DNA from 3 places in the Tropicimonas omnivorans genome. Region 1 is predicted to be linked to each of the others. Evidence: riboswitches for the same ligand, from Rfam matches in the RefSeq annotation. Region 1 holds a riboswitch; each other region holds the start of a gene.

Evidence for each region. Region 1 has a riboswitch for cobalamin ahead of RM543_RS11670 (TonB-dependent receptor plug domain-containing protein). Riboswitches for the same ligand answer to the same signal wherever they lie in the genome.
Region 2: another riboswitch for cobalamin. It lies ahead of RM543_RS10835 (aromatic ring-hydroxylating oxygenase subunit alpha); the one in region 1 lies ahead of RM543_RS11670 (TonB-dependent receptor plug domain-containing protein).
Region 3: another riboswitch for cobalamin. It lies ahead of nrdH (glutaredoxin-like protein NrdH); the one in region 1 lies ahead of RM543_RS11670 (TonB-dependent receptor plug domain-containing protein).

The regions. Positions count from the first base shown of each region.
Region 1 covers NZ_JAVRHL010000003.1:227,205-230,472, reverse strand. The annotation lists gene RM543_RS11675 (2-methylaconitate cis-trans isomerase PrpF family protein) at 133-1,272, shown strand; cobalamin riboswitch at 1,502-1,709, shown strand; gene RM543_RS11670 (TonB-dependent receptor plug domain-containing protein) at 1,861-3,268, shown strand, end outside.
Region 2 covers NZ_JAVRHL010000003.1:57,457-60,724, reverse strand. The annotation lists gene RM543_RS10835 (aromatic ring-hydroxylating oxygenase subunit alpha) at 1-1,184, opposite strand, end outside; cobalamin riboswitch at 1,291-1,490, opposite strand; gene RM543_RS10830 (DUF1045 domain-containing protein) at 1,711-2,382, opposite strand; gene RM543_RS10825 (alpha-D-ribose 1-methylphosphonate 5-triphosphate diphosphatase) at 2,438-3,268, shown strand, end outside.
Region 3 covers NZ_JAVRHL010000004.1:261,497-264,764, forward strand. The annotation lists gene RM543_RS17090 (HlyD family type I secretion periplasmic adaptor subunit) at 1-508, shown strand, start outside; gene RM543_RS17095 (aspartate dehydrogenase) at 720-1,523, shown strand; cobalamin riboswitch at 1,581-1,773, shown strand; gene nrdH (glutaredoxin-like protein NrdH) at 1,889-2,110, shown strand; gene nrdI (class Ib ribonucleoside-diphosphate reductase assembly flavoprotein NrdI) at 2,117-2,521, shown strand; gene nrdE (class 1b ribonucleoside-diphosphate reductase subunit alpha) at 2,491-3,268, shown strand, end outside.

The DNA.
Region 1 (3,268 bases):
GCGGATACCAGTCTCGTCTGGCCCGCGCGCCACGTCCTCGATTAAAGTGCCGAGGACCGGACCCCGTGACGATCCCTCGCGGCCCCGCCGCGTCACACTCCGCCGCCGGTCCGGGCGGCCAAGGAGGGCTTCATGAGCTATACCCGCATCCCCTGCACCTTCATGCGCGGCGGCACGTCCAACGCGCTGGTCTTCCGGCGCGGGGACCTGCCGAACGACGAGTCCCGCTGGCCGGCGATCTTCCTCGCCGCGATGGGATCCCCCGATCCCAACAAGCGCCAGCTCGACGGCATGGGCGGCGGCATCTCATCGCTCTCCAAGGTCTGCGTCGTCGGCCCGCCGAGCCGCCCCGACGCCGATGTCGATTACAGCTTCTACCAGATCGGAGTCGCGGACGAGATTGTCGATGCCAGCGGCAATTGCGGCAACATGTCCTCCGCGATGGGGCCATTCGCCTTTGACGAGGGAATGACCCAAGGCGCAGACCGCGAAGCCGCCGTTCGCATCCACAACACCAACACCGGGAAGATCATCGTCTCCCGCTTCGAGGTCAGGGACGGGACCGCCGCGGTGTCCGGCGGGCAGGCGATCGATGGCGTTTCCGGGACAGCCGCGCCGATCCGGCTGGAATTCCTCGATCCGGGCGGCGCCGGAACCGGGCACCTCCAGCCGGCGAACGGTGAGGCCGAGAGCGTCCTCGACGTGCCGGGCATCGGCAGGGTAACCGTGTCCATGGTGGACGCGGCAAATCCATGCGTCTTTCTCGAGCCCGCCGCCGTCGGCAAGACCGGAACCGAGCATCCCGAGGCGCTCGAGGCGGATGAAGACTTCATGACGGCGATGGAGGGCATCCGCCGGGCCGCGTCCGTCGCCATGGGCATCGCCGCCACGCCAGAGGCGGCCGGCGGCATCCCGTCGATCCCCAAGGTCGCGATGGTCTTCGCACCCACGGACTATACGCTCCTCTCCGGCCGGACGATGCCAGCGGACGCGTTCGACATCGGTGTGCGCATGATCTCCATAGGCAATCCGCACCGCGCGGTGCCGCTCACCGGCGGGCTCTGCCTCGGCGTCGCGGCCCGACTGCCCGGAAGCCTCCCCGCCCGCATCGCGCGGCAGAGGGAGGCCAGCCTGCGCATCGGGCATCCGTCGGGTCTTCTCGAGGTCGATGCCGAGATCGAGGACCGTGATGGAACGCCACACGCCGTCCACGGCGCCGTCATCCGGACCGCGCGACGCCTCTTCGAAGGACATGTCCTCATTCCGAACTGACCTGATCGCTGCGACAGGCCCCGGGTCCCCGGCGCCCTGTCGCATCTCCAAGGGCCGCGAAGCGTCCAGTCCTGATCCAAGGGACGGTTTCTTCGGGGCTGCACCCCGGATCCTCTCGCCCGATGCGGCGGTGATCGCCGGGCCTTCAACCTCGCATTGTGCGCCGTGGCGATTTTGCCGCGAGCGAGCACGGCCGCACGGAATCGCTTGCCGGAACGTGCGGTGAAAGCTACGCCGATCAGGCTTCGGTCCGCGCCACATGCGCGGTGAATAGGGAACGCGGTCAGGCTTCGGGAACGGGGTCGATGCCGCGGCTGCCCCCGCAACTGTAGGCGGTGAGCGACGTCGGAACATGTCACTGCGCGATCCTCGCGCGGGAAGGCCCGGCGAAGCTGCGACCCGCAAGCCAGGAGACCTGCCGAGGTGATCACCCTGTTCGGCCGCGGGGCGCGCGTCGGGCTACGGAAAAGACTTCCGTCAGCGGTGACTTCGTCGTTGCCCGTGGCGTGGTCCTGTCCCTTCCCCGTCCGGCACAACCGCAGCTCGCGCCCCGGGACTGTCCCGGGGCGCATCACGGGAGCCCCGCCGATGCGCGCGTCCTTACTGTCCGCCGGCCTCGTCGCCACAACGGCCCTCACGCCGATCGCCCTTCATGCACAGGAGGTGCTGGCCACGGACGCCTTCGACCTCGACACGATCTTCGTCTCCGGCGGTCTCACGCCGCTGCGCTTCGGGGACTATGCCCGCGCCGCCAGCATCGTCACCGGCGAGGAACTCGAGACCCGCGGCATCGCCACCGTGCAGGAGGCGCTGACCGCCCTGCCCGGCCTCTCCGTCAACGGCACCTCCACGAACCTCTCCCAGATCCGGATCCGGGGCGGCGAGGCGAACCACACGCTGGTGCTGATCGACGGGATCGAAGCCGCGGCGGGCGACGGCGAATACTACCTGTCCGGCCTTTCGGCGCGGAACATCGAGCGCATCGAGGTCCTGCGCGGGCCGCAATCGGTCTTCTACGGCTCCAATGCCTCCTCCGGGGTCGTCAACATCATCACCCGTACCGGATCCACCGGCACGCAATATGGCGGCTCGCTCGAGGTCGGCGCCGGGGGCTACAATTCCTCCGGCTACGTCTCCTTCCGGGATGACAGGGGCGGCATGTCCCTCTCCTTCACCGACCGCGAGGACGAGGGCGTCGACCTCTCCGGCGAGGACGAGGAACGCGACGGCACCGAACGCCGCTCCGTCGTCGCCAAGGGCGATTACGAAATCCTGCCCGGGCTGACGATCGGCGCCACCGGCCGCATCGCCGAGGAGGATTTCGGGTACGACGCCACGGACTTCACGGCTTCCACCGCGGACGGCTACGTCGTCAACTCGGATGACGAGACCCATGTCGAGGAACAGACCGCCGGCATCTGGGCGGAGTACGAGATGCTGGACGGTCGCCTGACCCACCGCCTCTCCTGGAAGAACACCCAGAACGAGCGGGCCCAGAACGACGCGGCACCCGCCAAGACCGAGACGACGTCCGCCGAATACATCCTGAGCTTCGGGCTGGACGGGCGCTCCGTCGCCACCACGGATCACCAACTCAATCTACTGCTGGAGCAGCAGGAGGACAGCTCCTCCACCGATCCCGACTACGACCGGTCCTCGGATTCCATCGCCCTCGAATATCGCGGCGCTATCGGCGCACTCGATCTGCAGGCGGGCGTTCGCTACAGCGAGAACGATCCGTTCGAGGATGAGCGGACCTACACCATCGCGGCGTCCTACCAGATGGATAGCGGCCTTCGCTTTCACGCCTCCGCCGGGCGCGGCGTGGTCAATCCGTCCTATATCGAACTCTACGATACCCAGTTCAGCACCGGAAATCCCGATCTCGAGCCGGAGACGAACCGCTCCTGGGATGCCGGAATCGAGGTTCCGGTCCTCGGCGGGCGCGGCAGTGTGGACGTGACCTATTTCCGCGAAGTTCTCGAGAACGAGATCA
Region 2 (3,268 bases), 170 kb from region 1:
CTGCGGCAATACCAGTCGACAAATTGCAGCACGCCGGATTCCTGGAACTGCGAATAGGGCCCGGGCGTGTAGGCCGGAGAGTTGATGCCCTGCTGGTTGTCCTCGACGACCCGCCGATCCTCGTCGTTGGTGGCGATCCAGACCTCGGTCAGGCGCTTCAGGTCATAATCGCGCCCCTCCACGGCATCCTTGTGCACCAGCCACTTCGTCGTGACCTCGGTTTCGGTCGGGCTGACGGGGGTCATGCGGAAGACGATGGAGTGATCCGGCAGGAAGTGGTTCCAGGTCGTGGGGTAGTGGAACTGCATGAGGGCGCCAGCATCGTCGAACGGCACGCGCCCCAGCCGCTTCGTGACCGCGAGGCCCCCGTCCATCGTGTAGCTTTTGGCGCCGGCCTTCAGCGGCATCCGAGCGATCCGGTACTGGCCGCTTGGGTCGATCTGGAACCGGGCGGGGATCCCGGCCCCTTCGAGCCGATCGAAATGGGCCGCCAGATGCGGCGGCGTCTTGCCGTCCTCGACGCCGGTGACGGCCGGATCGTCGGGAAACGTGCGGCAGAGCGCGGGATGGTTGCCGCCGCAATGATAGCACTCGCGGTTGTTCTCCCAGACGAGCTTCCAGTTGCCGTTCTCGATGATCGAGGATTCGTGGGCGACCTTGGCGTCGGACAGATCGTGCGCGGCGAGGTAGGGGCGCACGAGGTCCGCGAAGGTGTCGAAATCGGGCGCCTCGTCGGCCAGGCAGATATAGATCAGGCCGGCCAGCTCCCGACAATGGACAGGCTTCAGGCCATGGGCGGAGGGATCGAAGTCCGGCCCCATGTCCCGCGCCCAGAGCAGCGAGCCGTCGAGCTCGTAGGTCCACTGGTGATACGGGCAGACCAGTTTCGGCACATGGCCCTTCGCGGCCTTGCAGATGATCGAGCCGCGGTGACGGCAGGAATTGTGGAAGGCGCGGATCGTCCCGTCCGCCCCGCGAACGAGGATCACCTTGTAGGCACCGACGGTGTGCGTGACGTAGGAGCCGGTCTTCTCGAGCTCGCAGGCGGGTATGGCGAACAGCCAGTCGCGGTACCAGATCGCCTCGAGATCGGCCTCGTAGATATCGGCGGCGGTGTAGAAGGGTCGCTCCAGCGCGTAGCCCGGTCTGTGCGTGGCCAGAAGCTGCGTGAGGTCGTGGTGCATGGTGTTCCCCTGCCGCACCCCGCGGCGATTAGTGAATTCGGAGGGCGGGCAGACCGTCAGATGCCGCTTCCCGTGCGACTCTTCCGGCGTCTGCACCGCCTCCCGCGGCTGACGTTCTCGCAAGGCTGGTTTCCGGACTTGAAGCGTGGCCCGGCGGCCCGGCATGGCTCCTTCCCGGGGCTGCTCGCCCCAGTGGCTCCGTCGCCATGCCCATCGCTTCCTTACCGTTGCGGGGGCAGTGCCGGCCTCTCACCGGCTTCCCAATTCTCCTCTGTCTCCAGCGGCACCTTGCAGGTCCTGTCTAGCACCCCCGAATCGCGCCTCAGCGCTCGAAAACGACTTGGGCCCTCCTGAAAGCGCCCAGCAGGGGACGACGGCGTGTCCTCGCGCAAGACGTGCATGGCATCCGGTCGGGCTCGGGCCGCGCCGGGTATCCGTCTGCCTCGGGGAGACTCCCCCGGAACGGATTGAACGTTCTGCGCAATGCCGCAAATCCGGGCAGCCCGGGAACGCGCGCTCCGGCGCGTCAGCCGGTGAGGGGGAAGCGCCGGATCAACTCGAATCTCCCGTCCGGCCGCTCGCCGGCCAGCGCCACGTCCTCCATCACGAACGGCACCGGCAACTCGGGGAGGCGTGCGCGGGCCTCCCGATACCAGCCCTCCGCCTTGTCCTTTGGCAGGCGCCCGGTCAGGGTGAGGTGGAAGTGGAACTCCTCCATGACATACGGGTACCCCCAGCGCGTCAGGAGCGCGTCCTGACGGGAGGTGAGCCCGGCGCCTCGGCGCCGCGCGATCTCGTTCGGTCCGGCCGGCGCCCGGAATGCGTCGAGCTCGGTCACGCACGACGCGGCGAGCCGTTCGATGGCAGCCGCATCCCCGACCGGAGTGAACGCCAGAAAGCCCCCGAGGGTTGTGAGCGCGAGCCCGTCTGCCCGCGCCGGCGCACCAGTCCGGGCGACGCTCTCCACGGCCTCCTCGAGAGCTGCGATGTCCAACCCCTCCGCAAGCCTGAAGGGTGGTTTGAGCGTGCCGTGAAATCCGTACTTCCGCGGCGCTTCAGTGACCTCGGCCAGTCCAGCGATGGCGGGCTGCGGCGCCGGACAGCCCTGCGCGACGTCCCATCCCAGCCAGCTTGCTCCGAATCTGGCCAGATCGCCGCCCGGCGGCAGATAGTAGACCGCGACCCGAGTGTATGACATGACGCTTCCCCCTCCCCCTGCCGATCCCGATCCGGCACCACGAGACGAGCACCGCATGCCAAACGACGTCCACCTTGCCAATGCCCGGCTCGTCCTGCCGGACCGCGTCCTTCCGGGGCGCATCGTGATCGAAGGCGGGCAGATCGCCGAGATCGCGGAGGGCGGCGGCGTGCCTGCGGGCGCGATCGATTGCGCCGGGGACATGATCCTGCCGGGGCTGGTGGAGTTGCACACAGACAACCTCGAGCGCCATATCGAGCCGCGCCCGGAGGTCGACTGGCCGCACGTCCCTGCCCTTCTGGCCCATGATGCGGAACTCGCTTCGACCGGGATCACGACCGTGTTCGATGCGCTGCGCGTCGGATCGATCCACGGCGGAACGGGCGGATACGGCGCCTATGCGAGAACGCTCGCAAACGATATGACGAGCCTCCGCGCCGCCGGTCATTTCAAGATCAGCCATTTCCTCCATCTCCGGGCGGAGATCTGCTCCGAAACGCTGCTGGAGGAGATGGCGGAGTTCGGTCCCTCGGACCGGGTCGGGATCGTCAGCCTGATGGACCACACGCCGGGGCAGCGGCAGTTCCGCGACCTCGGGGCGCTCAGGGCCTATGTCACCAAGAAGCGCGGCATGGACGACGCGGCATTCGAGAAGCACGTGGCCGAGCTCAAGGCGCTGCAGGCTCGCTTCGGCGCGGTCCACGAGGCCGGCGCGGTGGCGGAGGCCCGGCGCTATGGCGCGGTGCTTGCCAGCCACGACGACACCACGGCGGGCCAGGTCGCGTCATCCCATCGCGTCGGCGTCCGCTTCGCCGAGTTTCCGACCACGAGGGAGGCCGCGGAGGCCTGCCGGCAGACCGGCATCCGCGTGATGATGGGCGCGCCG
Region 3 (3,268 bases), on a different contig from region 1:
GACGGAGCTGTCCGAGGCGCGCCGGGTCCTGAGGCGTCAGCTCGACCGGCTGGAGATCCGCGCACCGACCTCCGGCATCGTCCACGACATGCAGGTATTCGCCAGGCGCGCGGTGATCCGGGCCGCGGAGCCGGTGCTCCATATCGTTCCGCAGGACCGTCCGCTGGTGATCGCCGCGCGGGTCGAGCCGTTTCACGTGGACGACGTCCATGTTGGCCAGGAGGTGTCCCTGCGCTTCTCCGCCCTCGATCAGCGCACCACGCCGGAACTCTACGGCCAGGTTGCCAAGCTCTCCGCGGATTCGCTCGAGGACAAGACGACGGGCGCGCATTACTACCGCGCCGAGATCGTGCTTTTGGGCGGCGAGGTCGGCCGCCTGCCGGAGGGGGTGGCGATGTTGCCGGGCATGCCGGTCGAAACGTTCATCCGCACGGCCGATCGCACGCCGATCGCCTTCCTGACAAAGCCGCTCGCCGATTATTTCGCGAAGGCGTTCAGGGAGAGTTAAGGAAATCTGCATAGCCTGTCTCTGCTTGCGTTCGGGCAGCTCTTGATCGGGCCGGGCGCGCGGAGGAGCCGGCGGCCCGTCTGCGCGCGGACGGCGCGGGTAACGAGCGCCATTCTTCCCGCGCGAGGCGGAACGGGTTTGTCCCCCGGGGTCGGCCGTGATCATAAGAAGAGGAGACTGGATGAGGTAAGGCACCATGGAGCGAAGGATATTGAAGGTCGCCCTCGGCGGGTTCGGCGCTGTCGGCCGGGCCGTCGCCGAGGCGCTCGACCGGGGGATCGACGGGCTCGAGCTGGTGGCCGTGTCCGCGTCCGACCGGGCGCGCGCCGAGGCGCGCATGTCGGGTGGCTTCCGCAAGGTCTACCCGGTCAAGCCTCTCGAGGAGCTGCAGGACGGGGCCGACGTGGTCGTCGAATGCTGCCCGGGACATTTGTTGGAGACGATCGCCCGCCCGGCGCTGGAGGCTGGCCGGATCGTCGTCGTCGTGAGCGCCGGCGCGCTTCTGGCCAATCCGCATCTCGAGGAGATCGCGGCGCGGACGGGCGGGCGGATCCTGGTCCCGTCGGGCGCGCTCGCGGGGCTCGATGCGGTGAGGGCAGCGGCAGAGGGCACGGTCGAGAGCGTGACGATCTCGACGCGGAAACCGCCCGCCGGTCTCAAGGGCGCACCGGCGATCGAGGCCATGGGCTTGGACCTGGACGCCGTCACGGAGCCGGTCCTGTGCTACGCGGGCCCCGCCGAGGATGCGATCGCGGGCTTTCCGGCGAATCTCAACGTTGCCGTCGCGCTCGGTCTTGCGGGGATCGGCACGGCGCGCACGATGCTGGAGGTCTGGGCGGATCCGACGGTGGAGCGCAACACCCACACGATCCGGCTCGTGTCGGACAGCGCGACCATGACGATGACCATCGAGGGCATTCCCTCGGACGATAATCCTCGCACCGGCCGGATCACGCCGCTGAGCGTCATCGCCCTGCTGAAACGCCTCGCCGCGCCGATGGTGATCGGAACCTGACGAAGCGAAAGGCGCGGGTTCATAAATCTACATATTGACGCAGCCCCTCCGGCTATCCCAAGATATCCGTGCTTTGGTTCCGGCGACTCGTTGCCGGTGAAGAGGGAAGACTGGTGGAAATCCGGCGCTGCCCCCGCAACTGTAAGCGGCGAGCCGACCCCCGGCGATCCACTGGCTCTATGTGCCGGGAAGGTGGGGGAAGGCATTCGAGCCGTCGAGTCAGGAGACCTGCCAGAGCGGAAACACGACACGGGCGGTGGGCCCGGAGGCGTCGTTCGGACGATATCGGCCGCAGGGTCGCATCGGCTCCTTTCGTGCCTTCGATCCTCGCCACGAGACACGGAAGATCTAAGGGACCGAGCCGCATGACCATCACCGTCTATTCCAAACCCGCCTGCGTGCAGTGTACCGCCACGACCCGCAGCCTCGATGCAAAGGGCATCACCTACGAGGTCGTCGATCTGACCCTCGACGACAGCGCGCTCGCCCGTGTCACCGAACTGGGATATCGTCAGGCTCCCGTCGTGGTGGCCGGAGAAGAGCATTGGTCCGGCTTCCGCCCGGACATGATCGGCCGCCTGGGCTGACGCGTCTTGCGCCTGGCGTTCTACTCCTCCGCCTCCGGCAACACCGCGCGCTTCGTCGAACGGCTCGGAGTGCCGGCGGAGCGGATCGGGCCGGGTGCACCGCCGCGCATGACGGCGCCTTACGTGCTGGTGACGCCGACCTATGCCGATGGCGAAGGTCGCGGAGCCGTCCCGAAGCCGGTGATCCGGTTTCTGAACGACGCCGACACTCGCGGGCACCTTCTCGGGGTCATCGCGGGCGGCAACCGCAATTTCGGTGAAACCTTCGCCCTCGCGGGCGACATCATCGCGGCAAAATGCGGGGTGCCCTGCCTCTACCGGTTCGAACTGGCCGGCACGAACGGGGACATCGCGCGGGTGAGACAGGGACTTGAAAGATTATGGACGCAGAAACCCTCGACCGCGGCGTGAGCGCCAGCCCCGAGATCCAGGGGATGGATTATCACGCGCTCAACGCGATGCTGAACCTCTATGACGACAAGGGGCACATCCGGTTCGAGGCGGACCGCCAGGCGGCGCGCGCCTATTTTCTCGAGCACGTGAACCAGAACACGGTGTTCTTCCACTCGCTGGAAGAGAAGCTCGGCTACCTCGTCGAGAAGGGCTACTACGACACGAGTGTGCTCGATGCCTATGACAGGGCGTTCGTGCACAAGATCTGGGATGCAGCCTTCGCCAAGAAGTTCCGCTTCCCGACCTTCCTCGGCGCGTTCAAGTACTACACGTCCTACACGCTCAAGACGAATGACGGGAAGCGCTACCTCGAGCGCTACGAGGATCGCGTCTGCATGGTCGCCCTGGCGCTCGCGCGCGGGGACGAGACGCTGGCGATGCGCCTGATGGAGGAGATCGTCGCGGGCCGGTTCCAGCCGGCAACGCCGACCTTCCTCAATGCCGGCAAGGCGCAGCGCGGGGAGCTGATCTCGTGCTTCCTTCTGCGCATCGAGGACAACATGGAGTCCATCGGCCGGTCCATCAATTCGGCTCTGCAGCTGTCCAAGCGCGGCGGCGGCGTGGCCCTGCTGCTGACCAATATCCGCGAGCACGGTGCGCCCATCAAGGGCATCGAGAACCAGTCCTCCGGTGTCATCCCGGTGATGAAATTGCTCGAGGACAGCTTTTCCTATGCCAACCAGCTCGGCGCGCGGCAGGGGGCGG